DNA from 3 places in the Psychrobacillus sp. FSL K6-2365 genome. Region 2 is predicted to be linked to each of the others. Evidence: riboswitches for the same ligand, from Rfam matches in the RefSeq annotation. Region 2 holds a riboswitch; each other region holds the start of a gene.
What was found. Region 2 has a riboswitch for S-adenosylmethionine ahead of MKY29_RS21305 (cyclase family protein). Riboswitches for the same ligand answer to the same signal wherever they lie in the genome.
Positions count from the first base shown of each region.

Region 1: it holds a riboswitch for S-adenosylmethionine, as region 2 does, so the genes downstream of both, MKY29_RS01105 (O-acetylhomoserine aminocarboxypropyltransferase/cysteine synthase family protein) here and MKY29_RS21305 (cyclase family protein) in region 2, are expected to answer to the same signal.
Region 3: it holds a riboswitch for S-adenosylmethionine, as region 2 does, so the genes downstream of both, metA (homoserine O-acetyltransferase MetA) here and MKY29_RS21305 (cyclase family protein) in region 2, are expected to answer to the same signal.

Region 1 covers NZ_JBBOOO010000001.1:217,322-221,845, forward strand. Annotated here, with positions in the region: gene MKY29_RS01095 (methyl-accepting chemotaxis protein) at 1-111, opposite strand, end outside; gene MKY29_RS01100 (pyridoxal phosphate-dependent decarboxylase family protein) at 95-1,738, opposite strand; SAM riboswitch class I at 2,012-2,126, shown strand; gene MKY29_RS01105 (O-acetylhomoserine aminocarboxypropyltransferase/cysteine synthase family protein) at 2,240-3,532, shown strand; gene MKY29_RS01110 (homoserine dehydrogenase) at 3,663-4,524, shown strand, end outside.
Region 2 covers NZ_JBBOOO010000001.1:4,199,858-4,204,381, reverse strand. Annotated here, with positions in the region: gene MKY29_RS21320 (hypothetical protein) at 1-213, shown strand, start outside; gene corA (magnesium/cobalt transporter CorA) at 636-1,598, opposite strand; gene MKY29_RS21310 (protein-tyrosine phosphatase family protein) at 1,770-2,195, shown strand; SAM riboswitch class I at 2,263-2,362, shown strand; gene MKY29_RS21305 (cyclase family protein) at 2,456-3,193, shown strand; gene MKY29_RS21300 (5-methyltetrahydropteroyltriglutamate--homocysteine S-methyltransferase) at 3,209-4,309, shown strand; gene MKY29_RS21295 (glycine betaine uptake BCCT transporter) at 4,459-4,524, opposite strand, start outside.
Region 3 covers NZ_JBBOOO010000001.1:1,930,437-1,934,960, forward strand. Annotated here, with positions in the region: gene MKY29_RS09225 (methyl-accepting chemotaxis protein) at 1-1,409, shown strand, start outside; SAM riboswitch class I at 1,475-1,582, shown strand; gene metA (homoserine O-acetyltransferase MetA) at 1,658-2,566, shown strand; gene MKY29_RS09235 (hypothetical protein) at 2,588-2,818, shown strand; gene MKY29_RS09240 (LysM peptidoglycan-binding domain-containing protein) at 2,992-4,506, opposite strand.

The DNA.
Region 1 (4,524 bases), 4.0 Mb from region 2:
GAAGATGAACAATATTAAACTAAAAATGATAGAGAATAGCGCGATCGGTACTATAAAACTTAGAATATATTTATATAACATAGAACTCTTTAGTTTAGTAAATAACTTCATCTTTTACAGCCTCCAATGTAGTGATGGAATGATGAAGGGAATCTACCATTGCTGAGATGTGCTCCGCTTCGGTATACGGTGAAATAGAAAAGAATTTCGCTGCTGCAACAGGAACCAGTTCATCTGAATCACAAACTGCTACAGTGCATACACGAGTTGTATCACCGAAAAAGACATCATCACGATGTTTCCCTAACACTTCAAATAGCGATGAATTTAAAGCGTTGATTTCTTTTACTTGTGCCAGTGAATAACGGCCTGCTTGTTCATCTCTCCAATTCAATCCTTTTTCATAATAGCGATAAGCAGTAATAGGTCCGATATTCGATTCATTTACCACATATAATGAAGGAATCTTTATAGCTAATTGCTCCTGGAATGCTAAATTCACACGAACATAATTTGCTAGGAGCTGTTGGTATCCCGTCTTACCAAACGCCAACAATGCAGCATAAATGGCAATCGAACTACCCATACGTGAGCATTCTAACGTATAACCAGTGTGATACGATCCATACCCTCTATTTCCAACATACGGCGTATCAAAATCTTCTAAGTCCAATAAACCTAGATATTTACCTTCCTTCACTAAAAACAGACTCGTTAAGTAAGGGGTTTGTCCAAGCTTTTGGAAATCAAAACATAAACTATCAGCCAATGATATATACTGCATTCGTTCACGAATATGTTGAAGACTTACTAGCACTTCTTGTTCAAAATGTAGAGGGTTATTTTCAAAATCATAATCATTAAAGAATGCATAAAATCCACCAAGTGCAGAATCGGCATGAATATGGATAGGTTTCAAATTATATTTACCTTCGAAAGCTGTGGCCATTTCTTTAATCGCTTTTACATCGTCAATAGCAAAGTTATCTGTTGCACCAGTAGTTGCAACTATATACACAGGAATGCCGCCTTTTTCAATAACTTCCGTTAATCGCATTTCCAGATCTTCCATATCCATAGAATGATCCGCCCCAGCTTTGACACGAACTAGATGATTGCTTCCAATACCAACAGCCTCTACAGACTTCAATAAACTATAATGTGCATTTTCAGATGCAAAACAGTATAAATTATTTGGAACGCCTTCTTCTTTTGCGTTAGGGAACTGTTTTGCTATTGCCATACGCAAGCCACTGAACACAGCGCCTTGTCCGCCCCAAGTTGTGTAACCAAAGCTTTCAGTAAAATCATATCCAACTAGCTTCGACATCATGGAGACCACTTTTACTTCACATTCAGCTGCAGCTGGTCCGTAAACATCCCATAAGTTATTACCATTTAATAATGAGTTAGTTAATAGTCCAAGGACGCCGGGAATACTTGCCATTGGCAGTACATTTGTTACGAAGTTTCGTGTATGATATGGATGACCTTTCATTAAATCAGTCAATTCTCCAACTACTTCGTCCATTCCTTTGCTATTTAGCGGTACTTCGTAATCTTCCATTAACTCTTTATAAAAGTTTGCGGAACGTTCTTGTATCGGTCCAAGCATCGTTTTATTTGGATCTTTCAAAGCATCCATGGATGTTAATATTGTTTCTACGTAGCCTAATAGCTGTTCTCTCTGTTTTCCATTACCATCTTCACTTTGGAAAAGCTGTTGTATATTCTTCATTTTTTCACCCTTCTTGGTCAATATTTACTATCGATAGATATAGTTTATAGTTCGTTATACTCCCGTATAGTATATACTTATTAGACTATAAAAGACTAGAAATTTCGTCACAAATAGAAAATAAAGAATACTTTAGAATATTTGTAATATTTATGCAAAGAGGAGCTTTTAAAGGGGGTAAACAAAATATTTTTTAACTTTTCGAAAAAGTGTTGACAAATAGTTTGATAGAAATCTATACTGTGTAACAAGATGGAAAACTAAATCTAAATACTCTTATCAAGAGTGGCGGAGGGAATAGGCCCTACGATGCCCGGCAACCAACAAGTTCTTAACTTGGAAAGGTGCTAAATCCTACAAATTCTAATACGAATTTGGAAGATAAGAGGAGGAACATGCGAATTTGCACCCTCTTCTTAATTGAAGAGGGTTTTTTGTTTGTTCTAATCCTCCTTCGCCTCCATAAGCGTCCATCTAAACTACATTTTAGGAGGAATTCAAATGACAAATCTTCAAAAAGAAACACTACTTTTACATGGTGGCCAACAACCAGATCCAGTGACAGGCTCACGAGCAGTACCTATTCACAAGACTACATCATTCGTTTTCAAAAATACAGAACATGCGCAAAACCTATTTGCTCTTGCGGAAACTGGTAATATCTATTCTCGTATTACGAATCCAACGGTGGATGTTTTTGAACAACGAATTGCATTATTAGAAGGAGGGACAGCAGCAGTTGCACTTTCTTCTGGAATGGCAGCTATTGCATTTTCTATTTTAAATATTGCAGGAGCGGGAGATGAAATTATTGCTGCCGAAAATTTGTATGGTGGTACATTTAATTTATTCGCTCATACATTGCCGAGATATGGAATTACAGTGAAGTTTGTAGATTCAACTAATCCAGAAAATTTCCGAGCAGCAGTTACGGATAAGACAAAAGCGTTTTTTGCAGAAATCATTGGAAACCCTAGCTTAAATGTATTAGATGTTGAAAACGTTGCAGCTATTGCTAACGAAGTAGGAGTTCCATTGTTGGTAGATAGTACTTTTGCTACTCCCTATGGATCGAATCCGATTAAGCATGGTGCACATGTAGTGATTCACTCGGCAACTAAATGGATTGGCGGTCATGGAACAACTATCGGTGGGGTTGTCATAGATGGAGGAAATTTCAATTGGAACTCTGATAAATTCCCTGGATTCACACAGCCGGATGTAACCTACCATGGTTTAAGATACGGAATAGATGTTCCGAGTGTAGCGTTTGCAGTGAAATTACGTGTTCAATTGCTTCGTGATTTTGGTCCAACACTAAGTCCTGAAGCCGCTTTCTCCTTTCTACAAGGATTAGAAACACTTCATTTACGTGTACCAAAGCACAATGAAAATGCGCAGAAAATTGCGGAGTACTTAGAAAACAACGAAGAAGTGACTTGGGTTAATTACTTAGGCTTAGAAAGTCATCCTTCACATGAGCTTGCTAAAAAATACTTACAGAATGGTTTTGGCTCTATCCTAACTTTTGGGGTTAAAGGTGGTAAAGAAGCAGGACGCAATATTATCGATAATATAGAAATTTGGTCGCATGTAGCTAACGTTGGCGATGCCAAATCACTAATAATCCACCCAGCATCTACAACACATCAGCAGTTAACTCCAGAGGACTTAGTGAAATCGGGAGTTTCAGAAGACTTAATCCGCTTGTCTGTAGGGCTAGAGGCAGTCGAAGATTTACAGACTGCACTCGAAAAGGTACTCCTAGAAAAAACAAATGTCCTCTCTAGGTAGAATTTTATTGATAATTGAGTGAAAATAGGCTACAATGTGTAAAATAGTTCTTCTAATATAACTGCGAATAAATTTTACTAATAAAAGCAAATTGGAACTCAATTGTGCGGATTCATTTGGAGGAGATAGCATGGCGACGATAAAAGCAGCAATCCTAGGTTTCGGAACAGTGGGGCAAGGGATTTACCACATTGTAAATGAAAAAAGAGAAGATCTTAAAAAGTCTTTAGGCTTAGATTTAGAAATTAGTGCGGTTCTCGTAAACAATGTTGGAAAAGAGAGAATAGCTACACCCGGTGTCCTAGTTACTGATAACTTTGAGGATATTATCAATATTCCTGGTCTTCAAGTAGTCTTCGAGGCAATCGTAAATGAGGAACCTGCATATAACTATCTATGTAGAGCAATTGATAAAGGGTGTCACGTTGTAACAGCTAATAAAGTGATGTTTTCCAAGTATAGTATCCCATTGCATGAGCGTGCAAAGTCTCGTGGAGTATTTATCGGATATGAGGCAACAACAGCAGGCGGAGTTCCAGTTATTAAGACATTGAAAAATTTACTACAAGTTAACTCAGTAAAAAGAATTCAAGGTATCTTAAACGGCACTTCAAATTACATCCTGACACAAATGAGACAAGATGAATGTCAATTTGATGATTCATTAAAAGAAGCGCAGGACCTTGGCTATGCAGAAGCAGATCCATTTAACGATGTGTCCGGGCAAGATGCATTCCGTAAACTGATGATTCTAAGTGCACTTGCATTTAAAAAACAGCCCAATTGGAATGATGTTCGAGTAGTAGGTATAGACGAAATCTCATTAGAGGACGTCCGTAAAGCGAAAGAACAGGGACTACGATACCGTCACGTGGCAGAAATAGAGCAAGACGAAAATGGAGAACTATACGCTTCCGTAGGACCTCAGCTCGTAGGACCAGATCATCCTTTGTACTCGATTGAAGGAGTAAACAACGCGGTGGCTTTAGATA
Region 2 (4,524 bases):
ATGGAAGCTAAAAGTATGTATGGAGATATTGATGTGAATGACTTAGACGGCCATAGATTAGCTAAGTATCGGTTTGGAATATTTCCATATGCTACACATCCTGCCTTTGAAGTACAGGCGATGAATATTCATGTGTCCCTAGCACATAATTTGACACATGAAGAAAAACTTACATTTACAGCATTGTTTTATTATTGGACAGCCAATCAATAAAAAATGAATAATACCGCTATGATTTCCTCTACCATCAATTAAGTGAGTTTTAATACAAATTAAAGCAAGTCTCTATGAAAGCACGATGAATATGAAGAAACATTTAAAGATACAACTATTACATTTCTGCACATTTAAGTTTTAAATGAATAAAGAGTTTTGGAAAAATTATCCGTTTCGCAAGTAATAGACAATAGACCGAAAGTAAATATTGACTTAGAGCAAGTAAACTATTCTTGACTGCAAGTAAGCCAGAGATGGAAGCAAGTAAACAATAGGCAAGAGCAAGTAAAGATAAACAGAATTAAATTATTCATGAAAAAAAGAAGATATAGCAAAACGTCTGTCCAAAGCTCTTCGAAAACAATAGAAATAGATTTTGATCTTAAAGGACCGAGCGTCTTTTGTCAGTTTTGCTTATGTTAGTCTTTAAACAAGTTAAACCACCCTTTGTACTTGAACCAACCAAGCATTGAAATAGCAATGAGAGCTATAGCGCCCAACACTACAAAATAACTATATTTCCACTCAAGCTCGGGCATGTTCTTGAAGTTCATTCCATATACTCCCACGATAAACGTTAAGGGGATGAAAACGGTTGATACAATCGTTAGTATCATCATAATACGGTTCATCCGACTAGAATTTATCGACATATGACTATCCCGGATATCGGCGGTAAGTTCACGGTTCGATTCAATCATCTCTGTCAGTCGTATTAAATGATCGTAAATATCTGCAAAATAGGTGTGCTCAGTTTGTTGTAAATTCATTCGTTCTGAATTTAAAATTCGATAGAGTAAATCTCTCATAGGAATAACTGTACGTCTTAAACGTAGCAAATCTCCTCGAAGATCGAACACCAAATCCATAGAAAAATGGCGCATATCATAAGTGAGCTTATCTTCTACAGCATTTAAATAGTCTTCAATTTTGTAGACAATCGGAAAATAGGCATCCACCACTTTATCGACTATATGATAAGTTGCATGGATAGCACCTCTATCCCAACCTTGTGGATTTTGTCTAATACGCTCTCGTGCCTGCTCCATTTCATGCATTGGATGGAAATGAAATGACACTACATAATCCTGACCTACAAATATATCTAACTCTTCTGCCTCTAATGTCTCCTCGTTAAGCGTATGTAAAACAAAGAAGTTGTATCCATCATAATAATCTACCTTAGGTCGCTGCAGTCTTTGTAGACAGTCTTCAATAGCGAGTGGGTGAAAATGAAAAAAAGAACTAAGTATAAGCTCCTCTTCCTTGGAGGGCTCACCAATATCAATCCAGTACCATTCAAACTTTTTTTGTTTTATATCCTCTAATGGAAAGTCACTTACTATATCATGATCGGTCGTTATACCAATCGTGCGAATCATAGGAATCCCTCACTTTCATCACAATCTCTTTTCTTATTAATTAAAATGTATAACCTTTTATTCAGTGTCTGTCTAGCTCCAACGCTTTTCTAGGTTTCCATAGACGCTTGACTTTTCTTATTATCTCATAGTCTCCCTGTTATAATGAATCTAAAACAAAGGAGAGGTAGTATGGAAAAAAATAATTATGAAGCCTTAATCCCGAATCGCATATTTGTAGGAGGCGTAGATGGGGTTGAACCTCTATTAGCTAATGAACAAATAGATATTATTTTCGACCTAAGGGTTGCATCTAAAGATCATCCTGCTGAAAATTTAAAGGTACATCAACCGATTTTGGATGGACAAAACGAACAGGTTGATTCAATTAAAGCTGGTATCCATGAAGTCGTTCAAGCATATAACCAGGGTAAAAATGTCTACTTTCACTGTAATTCAGGTGGTGGAAGAGCAGGGACAATGGCTGTTGCCACTTTGATGGAGTTAAATCTAGCAGAAACAGTAGAAGAAGCAGAAGAAATGGCCAAAGCAATTCGATCAAAGATAAACCTAAAAGAGGACCAACGAGATTCATTAAAAAGAATATATTCTAAATAAATCAAAAATTATTGTTGACTTATATAATTTCTATTTGTATACTAGGCATTAATCAAATAAAACAACTTTCTTATCAAGAGAGGTGGAGGGACTTGGCCCTATGATACCTCAGCAACAGGCAATTATGTACTGTGCTAATTCCAGAAGCGTTAGCTTGAAGATAAGAAGAGAATAATCACTGGTGACGTGTAAACCTCTTCTTGTTTCTAAGAAGGGGTTTTATTTGATTTAAACTATAAAAATAGGGGGAGAAATCAAATATGTCATCGGAATTATTAAAAGCCTTCAACACTTTAAAAGAAAAGCAGTGGGTAGATTTAACACATATATTCGGAGCAAACTCACCACATTTTTCAGCTTTTAAGGCAGCTGAAATAGACACATTGTTTAATCATGACGATGGATTTTTTGCACAAAGCTTTCAATTTGCAGGGCAATATGGCACGCATATAGACGCACCAATTCATTTTGTTAGAGATTCTCGTTACTTAGAAGAACTGGAATTAAAAGAACTCGTATTACCATTAGTTGTCATTGACCAGTCTAAGGAAGCTGCTGAAGATAATGACTTTACTTTATCAGTGGATGATATTTTAACATTTGAAAAAGCACATGGAAAAATCGAAGAAGGCTCATTTGTCGCACTTCGTACTGATTGGAGTAAACGTTGGCCAGACGAAAAAGCATTTAATAATAAAGATACAGATGGTAATAATCACGTACCAGGATGGGGAATAGAAGCATTAAAGTTCTTATTCCAAGAAAGAAAGGTTAAAGCTATAGGACATGAAACATTTGACACTGATTCAAGTGTGGATTATCTAAAAAATGGCGCATTACATGGAGAATATTACGTGCTTGAACAAGATACTTACCAAATAGAGCTATTAACGAACTTAGATAAGCTCCCTGCAAAAGGAGCTATTATATTCAATATCGTTCCAAAACCAGAGAAAGCCTCTGGATTCCCAGTACGATCATTTGCTATTTTACCATAAAAGGAGATGGATAAATTGCCAGTTAAAACAGCTATTCAAGCACCATTTAGAGCAGACCATGTAGGAAGTTTGTTAAGGCCAGAAAGTTTATTAACCGCGAGAAAAGAATACAAGGAGGGAACGATTACTAGAGAACAATTAAAAGCAGTTGAAACTAAAGAAATTCAAAGAATCGTTGATAAGCAAATCGAGGTAGGTCTAGAGCTTGTGACAGATGGAGAGTTTCGTCGCGACTGGTGGCATTTAGACTTCTTAGAGCATTTAAATGGTTTTGAAGGGTATGTACCCGAAAAAGGGTATATATTTGAAGGGATAGAAACAGAGAAATACGAAGTTCGCAATATCGGCAAAATCTCTTTCAACCCAGATCATCCATTTATCCAAGACTTTATTGATTTTAATGAGATTGTAGCTGGTCGTGCTGTTGCCAAACAAACTATCCCAAGTCCTAACCAATTGTTCCATCCTGGAATCCGAGATGAGAAAGTCTATCCAGATGTAGAAGAATTTGCAAAGGATGTAATTGCTGCTTATCAAGAAACTATACAAGCCTTTTATAAGGCAGGAGTTAGATATTTACAAATTGACGATGTTTATATTGCAGGTCTTTCTTCTCCAGATATTCCATATAAAGAAGGAGAAAGAGAATACTTAATAGATCTCGCTCTAAGGGTCGTCAATGGTATCCTAGAAAGTAAACCAGCAGACTTAGTAGTCACGACACATCTATGCCGTGGAAACTATCAATCTACTTGGGCTTTTGGTGGAAGCTATGCTTTGATAGCTCCGACATTATTTGCAAAAGAAAAAGTGGATGGATTCTTCTTAGAATACGATGATAATCGTTCTGGAGATTTTCAGCCCCTTGCTCATATACCAAACGGAGGAGCAAAAGTAGTTTTAGGTATTTTCACCTCTAAAACAGGTGAATTAGAAAACAAGGACAACATTCTTGCTCGAATTGAAGAAGCAATTCAATATGTACCATTAGAGCAACTAAGTATTAGTCCTCAATGCGGCTTTGCTTCCACCCATCACGGTAATAAGCTTACCGAAGAACAACAATGGGAAAAACTAAAATATATTGTTGATATTTCTAAAGAAGTTTGGGGTTAATCTGTGTAACATCTCGATTACATTCCATACTCATTTGTTGAAGACTGTAAACGAGTAAAATATAACTTTCTTTCTCGCATCTCATTTGATAATGGGTAAGAAAGTAACTTAACAAAAATGCCAAGGGAATAAAACCCTTGGCATTTTTGTTATTTTTTTATTTTCATTGCTTTTGCTTCTGCTTTTAATGCCTTCAAAAGCGAAATAATCATTAG
Region 3 (4,524 bases), 2.3 Mb from region 2:
ACAATGAGTTAGGTTATGAAGGTTATCCAATTATTGTGGATGCAGATGGTAATGCTATAGTTCATCCCACTTTATTTGGTGAAAACATATCTGAGAATTCATCAGTTAAAAAAATGCTATCTAGTTCCTTGGAAAGTGGAAATGTGACTGACGGAACGGAGAGTACTAATACAATTACTGTATTTACAACTTTACCAGAATTGGATTGGAAAATAGGAGCTGTTTATGAGGAAAATAAGATAAACGAAACAGCAGACAGTATACGTACAATGATAATAATAATTGTTTTAGCCATTGAGGCAATCATATTTATCGTATTATATTTCATGATTAGCGCTATTTTAAAACCAATCGGCCAACTAAAAAAATTAATGGATTCTATTGCTGATGGAGATTTAACTGTACAAGCGAATATAGGGTCTAAGGACGAAATTGGTCAACTTGCTACAAACTTCAACAAAATGTCTAGCAGTATGAATGAAATTATTCAGGTTGTAAAAGAGTCCGCAAATAACGTGCAGTCAAATTCTGAAAATTTAAGTGCTGTAGCTGAAGAAACAAATGCTTCTGCGGAACAAGTGTCATTAGCTGTTAGTGAAATTGCAGAAGGTGCATCTAAATCAGCAGAAGATGCTGGTGAAGTAACAGAGAGTTCCGTGCACTTAAGCGAGCAAATCAATCTCATTAACGAAAAATCAATAACGATGACTGATATAGCTACTAAAGCAAATTTAATGAATACAAATGGTCAAAACCAAATGAGTGAATTGAAAACTTCTTTCCAAAACTGGGAGTCTAATCTTACCTCCATGTCTACATTGTTTACAACTTTAGAAGTTAGAGTAAAAGCGATTGGCAGTGTTATGGAAACCATTATGGAAATCTCATCACAAACGAATCTCCTCGCACTGAATGCAAGTATTGAAGCGGCCCGTGCAGGTGAGCATGGAAAGGGCTTTGCGGTCGTTGCGGATGAGGTGCGAAAGCTTGCAGAACAATCTGCTAAAGCCACAGAGGAAGTAAAACAAACTATTACGGAGCTACAAAGTGAATCCCATATTGTAGGGGAGCAAATGACAGACACCATCAAAACATTCCGCGAACAAGGTTCTGTTGTAACTGATACTGAGTTAACATTTAGTGAAATATCAATATTGATGAATAGTTTACAAACATCTATTGATGCAGTTTCAGCAGAAATTGAACAGGTTTCCAACTATAAAGATCAGGTAGTAGATACTATTCAAGTGATGGCTGCAACTTCAGAACAAACTGCAGCAGCCTGTGAAGAAGTGAGTGCGTCTTCTGATGAGCAGTTACGAGCGATTCAGTCGGTTGCTGCAGCATCCGAGACCTTAACAGAGCTTAGTGATAAACTTGCGGAAGCAGTAAATCGTTTCAAAGTTTAAAAGAAGTTGAATTATTGGAAAACACATGTTAATATTCTTTAATAAAGAACATTATAATTTAATAACTCTTATCAAGAGAAGCAGAGGGACATGGCCCGTTGAAGCTTCAGCAACCTCTGATTTATCAGAAAGGTGCTAACTCCTACAAGATATAATTTCTTGAAAGATAAGAATCGAGAGCAAAACGTTCACCCTCTTTTCTTATATAAAGGAAAAGAGGGTTTTTAAATTTAAGGGGGAGTACTATTTTGCCGATAAATATACCTAAACAATTACCAGCAGCTGAACTTCTTAAAAAAGAGAAAATATTTATCATGGATACCGATCGAGCAATAACTCAAGATATACGTCCATTAAACATAATTATTTTGAATCTTATGCCTGAAAAGGAGAAAACCGAACTTCAATTGTTACGATTATTAGGGAATACATCACTCCAAGTAAATGTGACTTTTTTACATATGGCAACACATGATTCCAAAAATGTTAGTAAAACTCATTTAGATACTTTCTATACGACTTTTGAGGATATCAAACACAGAAAATTTGATGGAATGATTATTACAGGTGCTCCAATTGAGCATTTACCATTCGAGGATGTTAATTATTGGCCTGAAATGACTGAAATAATGGAATGGTCCAAAACGCATGTGACCTCTGTTCTTCATATTTGTTGGGGAGCGCAGGCAGCGCTTTATCATCATTATAGTATTGGTAAATTCGACCTACCCAAAAAATGTTTTGGTGTATTTAGTCATCGGTTATCCGATCCAACCATTCAATTAGTACGAGGATTTAATGATGAATTTTATGCACCTGTATCTCGTTACACGGCTGTGTTATACGACGAGATTAAACAAGACCCTCGACTGATATTGCTTTCCAATTCGGAAGATGCAGGTGTTTTCCTAGTAATATCTAAAGATAAAAAGCATATTATGATTACTGGTCACTTAGAGTATGATGCAACAACACTTGCAGATGAATACCAAAGAGATATATCAAAAGGTGTGGAGATTGATGTTCCAGAAAATTATTTTCCAAACAATGATCCATCACAAAAGCCAATGAACTCATGGCGGTCACATACACATTTGCTATTTTCCAATTGGTTGAATTATTATGTTTACCAAGAAACACCTTATGAATGGGAATAACTTTACAAAGTTGGTGTAGCTATGAATATTAGGTGGAAAAGAGAAGAAATAATTTTTGAAACATTGTATGAAGCCGATGTTTGGGCCGATTCTTTAGCAAATGAAATTTACGGAAGAATTTACGATGGATATATAACCTCAGACTACAAAATTGCTTATTCTCTTGCTTTTAGATTAGCTTCGATAGACACATTTAGAGTCAATACTCAGCAGGATGGATTAAATATATATAAAGTATGGGTGACTACCTAATCTGAAAAATAAGATTCAGGATTGAAGATGAGAGGGTAAGGTTCCAGTCAACTCGTAATTTAGAGAAAGACTGGGTGCTTTTACTTTTAGTGGAAAATTAAAACAACCTGAGTTCATCTAAATATAGACTCAGGTTGAAAATTGTTATTAAATTTTAGGGTTTCACACTCCATTTATTTGTTGAAATGGTGTATATTCCAAATATCAGGTGTTTCAGAGCCGATATACCAAGCAGCTGCTCCACCTAAGTTAAATTGGTTAGCAAGGTCTATACGAAGTTTGATAGATTGTTTATCCTCTACCCATATTTGGTGCTTATCCCCGTTTGCAGTAAATTCCACATAATTTTGCTGGGTATTTTGATCCCAAACTTTTATAAGATTTTTTGAAGAGATAATTTGTTCAACCTCACCCATTGTACGGTCGATACTTTTCACTTTTTTTGTCGTTAAATTAGTAATCCATTCTCTTGTGTAGAAAGGTACCGCCAAGATAATCTTGTGAGATGGTACGTCTTCCAGTAACAGTTCAATACCTTCTTGAACCCATGGCATAGAAGCTACAGACCCCGCTATTGGACTACCTCCCCAATGCTCATCATACCCCATCATAATGATATAGTCAGCAACCTGACCTAACGCATAACGGTCTATACTGCCAGACCAAAAAGGATCCTTGTTTTCGCGAGTAACGTCTACAGATACTTTAATTCCGTGTGGATGAAGAGCGTTTTTAAGTTCGGTTACGAAGCGGATAAAATCTTGCTTGTTTTTCGGATCGATGTTTTCAAAGTCCACATTTATTCCATCGCTTTTTGTTTGAACTAAAGAATTTTTAAGCGTTGACACTAATTTTTTGCGTTTTTCAGGATTACTTAATACCAAGTCAGTTAAAACTGGGTCGAATTTATTTCCAATTAGGGGCCAAACTTTCTTGCCTTTGTTATGTGCATCTTTCAGATAATTTGTGTCAGCTGTAATTAAAACAAAATTACCTGTGTTATTTAAAGTATACCATCTTGGTGACACCACATTTAAATTAGAGTGCTTCAATTGTTGTGAATAATTTTGCGAACTTCCGTTATACTTCCATCCCATTACGATTCGTTGCTGGTTCGTTTGTTTTAAAAGTGATTTATTAACCCAGCCTTTTTTACCACCCAACAACTGAATTTGTACGTAATAATCGGGAATGTTTAATTTTTGACCGACAATTAGGTTTGAAGATTGTAGTCTGTTCAACTTAGTTAAATCATTTATAGTTACATTGAATTTTTCAGAAATCTTCCATAAAGTATCACCATTTATAACAGTATATAGTGTATGTGTTTGTGGAATTATTAATTTCTGTCCAATTCGAATTTCTGCTGAAGATAGCTTATTTGTCTCTTGAAGTGCACTAAGTGGAATCCCGTATTGGTTTGAAATTTTCCATAATGTATTTCCAGGACTTACAGTATGCACTATAACGGTAGATGAGTCTCCTGATGCAGTAGATAGGACAGGGAATTCTTCTCCTTTTTTTAAAGTGGTGATAACAGTCGAACCTTGTTTTGGTAAACTTAATACGCTAACGTTATCTATTTGAACAGTCCCCACTGTAAGTGAACTACCAGTGGCTGTACTTTGTATAGGGTGAGAGCTTAGAAATAAGACAAATATAATAAAAATAGGAAGTACTTTTTTCACTTAAACCCATTCTCCTCT